DNA from 2 places in the Alteromonas sp. I10 genome. Region 1 is predicted to be linked to the other one. Evidence: predicted binding sites of a transcription regulator. Region 1 holds the regulator's gene; the other holds the start of a gene.

Region 1 (4,615 bases):
TTTTGGATCACCATATCGGTGCTGGTTGCAACCTGCCCTTGCGCACTAGGGTTGGCTACGCCATCAGCGTTAACCTGCGCTATGGCAAAGTTAAACCGACAAGGTATTTTACTAAAACGGGCCGATGCGCTAGAACAAATTACTGACATTGACACCATCGCTTTAGACAAAACCGGCACGCTCACAAAAGGCAAATTTACTATTTCAAATGCCTGGTACGTTGACGGCGTGGATAGTAATAGTGCGCTATCAATTGCGCGCGCTTTGGAGTCACGCTCTGAACATCCGATTGCCAAAGCCTTTAGCGACGGTATAGCCTTTAGCGACGGTGTAGCCCTAAGCGAGACTTCTGCCTCTAGCAGTAGTGCTGACGCCATCGATAACACGGTACACAAAGTGACTAATTTTACCGTTACGCCAGGAGGTGGTATCAGCGGTGAGATCAATGACACGTTGTTTTCTATGGGATCTGCAGCATTCAGCGTTCACGAATCACAGCTAAAACTCATTGAAGCGTTCCCTTCAGCTAACGTGTTTCTCACGGTTAAGGGGCGTATTATGGCGGCGTATGAAGTAAAGGATTCACTAAGAGAAGATACGCAAGAAACTCTCGATATATTAGCTGTAAGCCATACCCTCGCCGTTTTAAGTGGTGATACACAGCAAAACGTTAATGCGCTTACCGCACCATTGCCAATTTCGACCGTTAAAGGTGGCCTAACACCTGAGCAAAAGTACGAAGCCGTTCAAGCTATGCAGCAATCTGGCGCGAAAGTGATGATGATGGGTGACGGTATTAACGACGCTCCAGTTCTTGCCAGCGCTGATGTGGCAATTGCAGTGGGTAATGCCACAGACGTGGCTAAAACTGCCGCCGACGTGATACTGCTTGGCGATCAGCTGCTTTCTGTACCAGAGCTTATTCGAACTGCGCATCAAGTGAAGCAAAAAATAAGGCAAAATATCGGCTGGTCGGTAGGTTACAACGTTTTGATCTTACCTTTCGCCGTATCAGGCCTACTTTCACCGTGGATGGCTGTTGTTGGTATGTCGTTAAGCAGTATCATTGTGGTCACAAACTCAACGCGACTTTTGAGCAAATAGCATGAGTATTATTTACGTATTAATTCCAATCGCCATCATCATTGTTGCCGTCGCTATTGTGATATTCTTTTGGGCGGTGAAAACCAATCAATTTGAAGATTTGGATCGCCAAGGGTATAGCATACTGTTTGACGATGATCTTCCGCCAGAAGAAAAAAAGCTAGCTGAGCAACGCAAGCAACTTCAAGACAGTAAAGTAGACAAAAGCCAAGCGCCACATGGAAGGGATTAACTACTTCTCTGCCTTTCTTATCGGCTTAGCCGGTGGAGTTCACTGTGTGGGAATGTGCGGTGGAATTGTCGCTGCGCTAAGGATGGTTTCGCCTAAAGGCGCTTCAGCACTACCCTATACCCTTGCCTATAACATGGGACGTATAGTGAGCTACACCATCGCCGGAGCAATAACCGGGGCACTTGGAAAAATTGCAGCAGATTATATACCTCTTGCCAACTATGCCCTTTCCCTACTTAGCGGAATCATGTTGCTTCTACTGGCGTGTTATTTGGGTAAGTGGTGGACTGGCTTAACAGTGCTGGAAAATGCGGGTAAAGGCCTATTTTCCAAAGTCCAGCCGCTTTCAAAACGCTTTTTGCCATTTAAGACCCCTTTAAGTGCGTTGCCTTATGGTTTTATTTGGGGTTGGCTTCCTTGCGGTTTGGTGTATTCCACACTTACCTGGTCTCTCGCGGCGGGTAACGCGCTAGAAGGCGCTGCTATTATGTTCTTCTTCGGTTTGGGTACATTACCCACCTTGCTCGCTGCAAGCGCTGGTAGCCAATATATTGTTCGAAGTTTTCAACATAACCATTTTAGACAAATTATTGCAGTAATAATGGCAATATATGCAGCTTATCTTATTCATGGCGCAATCGTTTAAAAATGGGTGTATTATTGTCGGGTATTCTTTTAGAGAGCGTGCATTATGAGCAAAGGAAGCCAATTTTCTATTCACTGTCAAAACTGTAGTTTCAGTCACCTGTGTTTACCGGTGGCGTTAAACAAAACAGAAATCGAGTCTCTTGACGATATTATTGAACGCAAGAAGCCGCTTCATAAAGGTGACACGCTGATTCAAACTGGTGATAAATTCCGTTCTCTATTTGCAGTGAGAACCGGTTCATTCAAATCATTTGTGACTAATACCGAAGGTGAAGAACAGATTACCGGCTTCCACTTTCCTGGTGATATTATCGGTTTCGATGCATTAAGAGAGAACAAACACCAAAGCTATACTTCTGCGTTAGAAACTGCCATGGTGTGTGAGCTTCCCTACGAGACCCTCGACGAAATGTCAGTGCAATTTCCAAAGCTACGCCACCAGATCATGAGCTTCATGAGCGCTGAAATAAAACAAGATCACGACATGATCATGCTTTTAAACAAGCGAACCGCAGAAGAGCGCTTACTGTATTTCATCTCACACCTGTCGCAACGCTTTGAAGAGCGTGGCTTTTCCCATAGAGAATTCCACTTAACCATGACGCGCAACGAAATTGGAAACTATTTAGGATTAACGATTGAAACGATTAGTCGTCTGTTAAGCCGTTTTCAAAAAGACAACATCATAAAAGTAGACGGCAAGCTTATTACTATTTTGGATTTCGATAGGCTAAACACCAAACTAGCGGCGCTTAACGGCCCTAGCGTTGTCTGCGGTTAGTCCTTTTTAAGTGTTAAATAAGGCGCGCACTAAGCGCGCTTTTTTGTAACCTGTGTTAGCCACCTACCTGCCCTTTCAGCGCCACGCCGGTTGCTCCATATTCAATTAGGTAGGTTCACTCATGGTCGCCTCGTAAAATTCTTGATCTAAAACAACTTACGTTTTTCCCAATGTCGTTTATAGTTAGTATTAGAAAGCTTCGATTTCGACAGCCGCTACTAAGTTTCGTAGTTAGGGGGACGTTATGATTGAGTGTAAACGAATTCTGGCCGTGGTAGATGCCGAGCGCGATAACCAACCTGCACTAAGCCGAGCTTATGAACTCGCTTCAAAAACAGGCGCTTCAGTTACCGCCATGATGGTGGTATACGACTTATCTTATGATATGACGACCATGCTTAGCCCGGATGAGCGCGAGTCAATGCGCGATGCAGTTACAAAGGAGCATGCAAAATGGCTTGCCACCCACTTAAGAGAACAAGGATTCACTGAAACTGATATCGTTGTAGAATGGAATAATCGTGCGTATGAGTCGATTATTTACTACACCCTAAACAATCAGATAGATTTAGTGGTAAAGGCAACCAAAAAGCACGACGATCTTGCTTCTGTTATTTTCACCCCCACCGACTGGCATTTAATGCGTAAATGCCCTCGCCCAGTATTGCTCGTTAAAGAGCACGACTGGCCAGAAGGAGGAGAGATTATTGCTGCAGTAAACGTAGGCAGTGAAGACGATGAGCATGCCGCACTTAACGATAAGCTCACCCTCATTGCTAACGACTACGCCTCTTTATTGAAAGGTAGCGTAAATTTGGTCAACAGTTACCCTTCTACACCACTTAATATCGCCATAGAAGTACCTGAGTTCGACCCCGATACCTACCACGACGCGGTAAAAAATCATCATTTAAAAGAAATGCGTAGTCACGCGTTAAAGTACGGTATTCCTGAAAACAAATGCGTAGTAAGAGAAGGCCTTCCGGAAAAAGTTATCCCGCAAGTGGCAAAAACACTGGATGCAGAGCTGGTTGTTATTGGTACCGTTGGCCGTGTGGGCATTTCAGCGGCCCTAATTGGTAATACTGCAGAACACGTGATCGACGAACTCAATTGCGATGTGCTTGCTATTAAGCCAGATGGATTTGTGTCGCCGTTGTCGCTGTAATCTTTTCATCAGTACCGCATAGCCCGTGTTTGCCGTTACTTAGCGGCCAACACGGTATGTCACCAACAAATTTAACCTCACAAGCATGGTCTCGAAAAGCCGCTTTAATGTATAATGGTGGCTTTATCACAAACCAAGCTAGTTAATTATGAGTTTAGGCACAAACAGTGCTGACGCGTCGCCATTAAATGCTGCGCAAAGTAAGCAAAAGTACAACTTCAACAAACTTCAGAAACGACTTCGCCGCAATGTGGGTAAAGCCATTGGCGATTTCGGTATGATTGAAAACAACGACAAAGTAATGGTGTGTTTATCTGGCGGTAAAGACAGCTACACCATGCTAGATATTTTATTGTTTTTAAAGAAGATTGCGCCTATTCACTTTGATATCGTTGCGGTTAATCTTGACCAAAAGCAGCCTGGTTTCCCAGAACATATCTTGCCTGAATATCTAGAAAGCATTGGCGTTGACTACAAAATTGTAGAAGAAGACACCTACTCTATTGTTAAAGACAAAATTCCAGAGGGAAAGACAACATGCTCTCTCTGTTCTCGCTTGCGCCGTGGTATTTTGTACCGCACGGCAAAAGAGTTAGGTGCGACTAAAATTGCATTAGGTCATCACCGCGACGACATGCTAGAAACGTTTTTCCTCAATATGTTTCATGGTGGCAAGCTTAAG
Region 2 (4,615 bases), on a different contig from region 1:
TAACCCCATTTTGCCCTTAAAGTGCTCGCGAGTAATATCGTCGCCATACGCTGTCGGTGGAATAAGGGCGAGTACCGATTCAGGTATCGTCAGGTAATCAGCGGTAGTAGCTGTAATTAACTGCTGCATAGCGCGTTGCTGCACTGCAGGCGCTACAAACTGTTGGCCCTGTGCTTTGGTATAGTCACCTTTGCGTTCGTATTCATACACTAAGCCGCCGACTTGCTTTGCAACGGCTTCTAACTGATAACGGTGGAGTAAGTAAATAGGCACTAAAGCATTTTCAAGCGAGGATAAACTGCTATTTGGGCTTAAGGTGTCTAAACCTAAATTGGCTAACGCCAGTTCGCGTACTTGTGAAATTTCATCGAAAGCATCTAGCGGATTGCTACCGTTTTCCCACATATGGCCGTTTGCCGATGCATGGCGACTACTGCGGGTATCGGGGTCTGACTTAAAACTTAAACCCTCATTACGGCCTTTTACGATAATTTTTGCCAAGACTTCGGTTGCCTCTACGTCGCTGGCAAAATCTTGATAGCCATACGCTACGGCGTGAATATCCCATGCGCCTATGCCTTTATCATACGCGCCTTCCAAGCTAATTTTGCCGTTTTTAATACTAATTTTGGGATGAGGATAATCCATTACCGACGCACGGTTATTTTCACTTGCCGCAAAGTTGTGGGCTATACCCAATGTGTGCCCTACTTCGTGGGCTGAAAGCTGCCTAATGCGGTCTAAAGCCATTTCTTGCTGTGCAGTGGTGTCGGTGCTGCCGTCCTTAAAAGGACTGGTTAGGCCAAGGGCAATTAAATAATCTTGTCTTACACGCAATGAGCCGAGCGTAACGTGACCTTTGATAATTTCACCAGTGCGCGGGTCGACAACCGACGAACCATAAGACCAACCGCGCGTTGCGCGATGTACCCAGTTGATTACGTTATAGCGCACGTCCATTGGGTCGGCACCTTCGGGCAATACTTTCACCTGAAACGCATCTTTGTAGCCTGCGGCTTCATAGGCTTGATTCCACCAGCTCGCCCCTTCTTTAAGCGCGGTCATTACGGGTTCTGGAATACCAGGATCTAGGTAATACACAATAGGCTCCACTGCTTCGCTCATTGCAGCATGCGGGGTTTTCTTGTTTAAACGATGGCGGGTAATAAAACGCTGTTCAGTAGGCTCGCTGATAGGCGTTGAATAATCAAAGTAACTGAATTTCCAGTAGCCCGAGTACGGGTGGTACTCTCTGGGCGTGTAATTATCGTCAGGCAGAGCCACAAACGAATGATGCAAGTGCACCGACAAGCTTTCTGGGTCGGGCGTAACTTGCTGCACGTATTCGCCTGGCTTCTTACCTGCAAAGGTGACTAAAGCCTCTAATTCAGTATTTTTTTCAAAACCTTTGGTTTTAGGTAAATACACGCCGCTTCGCATGTTATCTACGCTAAAACTGCCTTGGTTAGTTCCCGCTAAGCGATTGCCAATGCCATGGATATCGCTTAATAAGAACGGTGTGTAATCTATTAGACTGGCGCTGTCGTTTTTGGCTACCAGCGTAAAACCTGCGATAACCGAATCAGCAAAGGCTTCATCAATGCTCTGCTTCTCAGCGTCGCTGCCATGGGCTGCTCGGTATTTGGTGTTGTGCTGCTTTAATAAAACCTTGTTTCCAAATTTTTCAAAGCTTACTAAACGCGTGTTGCCTAGCTGGCCGCGATCAAGGCCAATGTCGTTAGACCCTACACCGTACGGCAAGCTACTTTGAAACAGGTATTCGGCGTGGTCTGTTGGCACCGCCAAGTAAACTTTGTCACTTTCATCGTCATAGTAAACAGGAATTAAACCATCTTTTTTGGTCATATTGCTGGTGAATTCACCAATGCTTGGCAGCGCAGCCAATGCGGAAGACGTAGACACGACAAATAATACCGTAATCGCAATGGCCGATTTGCCCGATGCTTTTACTTGTCGTGCCGCTTTATGAAAAATGTTCAATTGCAGCATGCAGTTAGTCCTTATTATTGTGAATTTCTAGCCTACCCTATGTGGTGGGTTTTGCCCATGGTAGTTCATCGTTTAATGCGCTCTTTTTGCTTGTTATTTAGCTGTGAACAGGCTTGGTTTTTCCTACCGAAGGTAATGCACTAAAAACGCAACTATATGGAAGAAAACAGCTGGCATTGACTCTGCTCAATTGCCGTTTAAACATTCAAAAACACAAGCGACAACAAATTATTTGATCTTGGTCAACACCAAGCTTTGTTTGAGTTGTAGAGGTATTTTACGGCTTATAAAATCCGCCGCCTTGTTTAAAGCGTCTAGTAGCGGTTTTTATCTATGACTTCAAAATTATCACCTAATCGCAGCTCTTCTAACCTACGTGAAGACTCAGTTTCAACATTGCCAAACCAAACGTTAATCGCGCCAGAGTTGCTTGCACCTGCGGGTAGCTTACGCAACATGCGCTACGCTTTCGCCTATGGCGCTGATGCTGTTTATGCTGGGCAGCCACGCTACTCGCTTCGCGTAAGAAACAACGAATTCAGCCTTGAGAACTTAGCGATAGGCATAAAAGAAGCACATGCTTTAGGTAAAAAGTTCTATGTAGTAAGCAACATTGCTCCGCACAACAGTAAGCTAGGTACCTACCTTAAAGATATTTCACCAGTAATTGCTATGAAGCCCGATGCGTTAATTATGTCAGACCCAGGGCTTATTATGATGGTGCGCGACGCCTTCCCTGAAATGCCTATTCACTTGAGTGTACAGGCCAATGCGGTGAACTACGCCACGGTGAAGTTTTGGCAGAAACAAGGCATAGAGCGCGTTATTTTGTCCCGAGAGCTCTCTTTGGAAGAAATTGAAACTATTCGCGAGCATGTTCCAGACATGGCATTGGAAGTGTTTGTGCATGGCGCGCTTTGTATGGCGTATTCGGGGCGCTGCTTATTGTCTGGATATATGAATAAACGCGATCCGAATCAGGGCACTTGTACCAATGCTTGTCGATGGTCTTACGATGTTAAGGCAGGCGAGGAAAACGAAACTGGCGACATCGTTCTAACCAATGAGATTAATAAGGCAGTTACAGCACCTCAAGTGGTAATTCCTACCCTTGGTGAAGGCACGCCAAGCTCCCAAGTGTTTATGTTAGAAGAAAAGGAAAAGCCTGGCGAACTGATGCCAGCTTTTGAAGACGAACATGGCACCTATATCATGAATTCTAAAGATTTGCGTGCCGTGCAACATGTTGGCAGGTTAACCCAAATGGGCGTGCATAGTTTAAAAATAGAAGGCCGCACTAAATCACATTACTACTGTGCCCGAACCGCTCAAGTCTATAGAAAAGCAATTGACGACGCGGTAGCAGGAAAGCCATTTGATAGTACATTAATGGGAAGCTTGGAAACTTTAGCTCATCGAGGTTATACCGAAGGTTTCTTGCGTCGCCATGCGCACCACGCGTATCAGAACTATGAGTATGGCCACTCAGTCAGCGATAAACAGCAATTTGTTGGTGAAGTGATTGACCGTTGTGAAGAGTCTAACTATGCAATTATAAACGTTAAAAACAAATTCTGTGTAGGTGACTCGCTTGAGTTGATGACGCCAAGCGGCAACATTACCTTTACTCTAAATGAGATGCTGGATAAGAGAAACCATTCTATTACGGATGCTAAGGGTTCAGGACACCAAGTAAGAATACCGATACCCAGCGATGTGTCTCTAAACTTTGCCCTACTGCTGCGAAATTTAGATGAAGGCGTTGATACCCGCAATCCGTTTCGAAAAGCTCCTAGTGCAGTAACACCCGAAAACGCGAGCGAGGCATAATGCATGGCACTGCTTATTCTTGATAGCTGCATTAACTGCGACATGTGCGAACCCGAATGCCCTAATGCCGCTATAAGCATGGGCAGTAAAGTGTATGAAATAGACCCATTACGCTGTACAGAATGCGTGGGGCATTACGATGCGCCCACTTGCGTAGCGGTATGCCCAATAGATGTTGTTAAGCCTGACCCGCACAATAAAGAATCACTAGACGAGTTGGCCGAAAAGTTTGTTCGTTTAAATAGTTATCTATGAAGTAAGTCAGCGAGTTAATTGTACTTCTCGAAGAATTCCCTTGAATCATAACCAAGAGTGATCCCTAATTGCGGTACAGTTTGAATTGGCACTACTAATAAGGGTTTTATTTTGAAGTTTGCCTCTCGCGCTACAGTGATCTCTCCGTTTCTTGCTATGGCCTATGGCGAAAAAGCCACGGCACTAGAACAGCAAGGTAAAGATGTTATAAGACTTAATTTAGGCGAGCCTGATTTCGGCGCACCCGCGGCAGTGCTCGCCGCAATGAAAGAAAGCTTAAATGCCCCAGTTTTTCCCTATACCTCGGCGCTGGGCATGCCTGAACTACGTGAAGCCATTGCACGCTTTTATGAAGTTAAACATGGCGTAGCTGTAAGCCCTTCTAGAGTGGTCGTGACCGCTGGGGCTTCTGGCGCTTTACTTTTGGCAAGTGCTGCCTTGGTTGAACCAGGCGACAACGTGATATTGGGCGACCCTTCTTACCCTTGTAACCGACGTTTTTTAAACGCATTTGGCGCAG

Evidence for each region. The regulator FNR, encoded in region 1, switches genes on or off when oxygen is low (the NO sensors DNR and NnrR bind a similar motif). The targets are predictions, from matches to a motif close to TTGATCTAGATCAA.
Region 2: yegQ (tRNA 5-hydroxyuridine modification protein YegQ) is a predicted target of FNR. The motif match lies at 2,243-2,256, and genes of this name have one in related genera.

What each region holds. Positions count from the first base shown of each region.
Region 1 is NZ_QJJN01000007.1:149,359-153,973, forward strand. Features, by position in the region: gene BZA03_RS14385 (heavy metal translocating P-type ATPase) at 1-1,104, shown strand, start outside; gene ccoS (cbb3-type cytochrome oxidase assembly protein CcoS) at 1,106-1,336, shown strand; gene BZA03_RS14395 (sulfite exporter TauE/SafE family protein) at 1,323-1,982, shown strand; gene fnr (fumarate/nitrate reduction transcriptional regulator Fnr) at 2,028-2,765, shown strand; gene uspE (universal stress protein UspE) at 3,010-3,933, shown strand; gene ttcA (tRNA 2-thiocytidine(32) synthetase TtcA) at 4,082-4,615, shown strand, end outside.
Region 2 is NZ_QJJN01000004.1:341,060-345,674, reverse strand. Features, by position in the region: gene BZA03_RS10500 (zinc-dependent metalloprotease) at 1-2,010, opposite strand, end outside; gene yegQ (tRNA 5-hydroxyuridine modification protein YegQ) at 2,344-3,840, shown strand; gene BZA03_RS10490 (YfhL family 4Fe-4S dicluster ferredoxin) at 3,844-4,095, shown strand; gene BZA03_RS10485 (aminotransferase class I/II-fold pyridoxal phosphate-dependent enzyme) at 4,207-4,615, shown strand, end outside.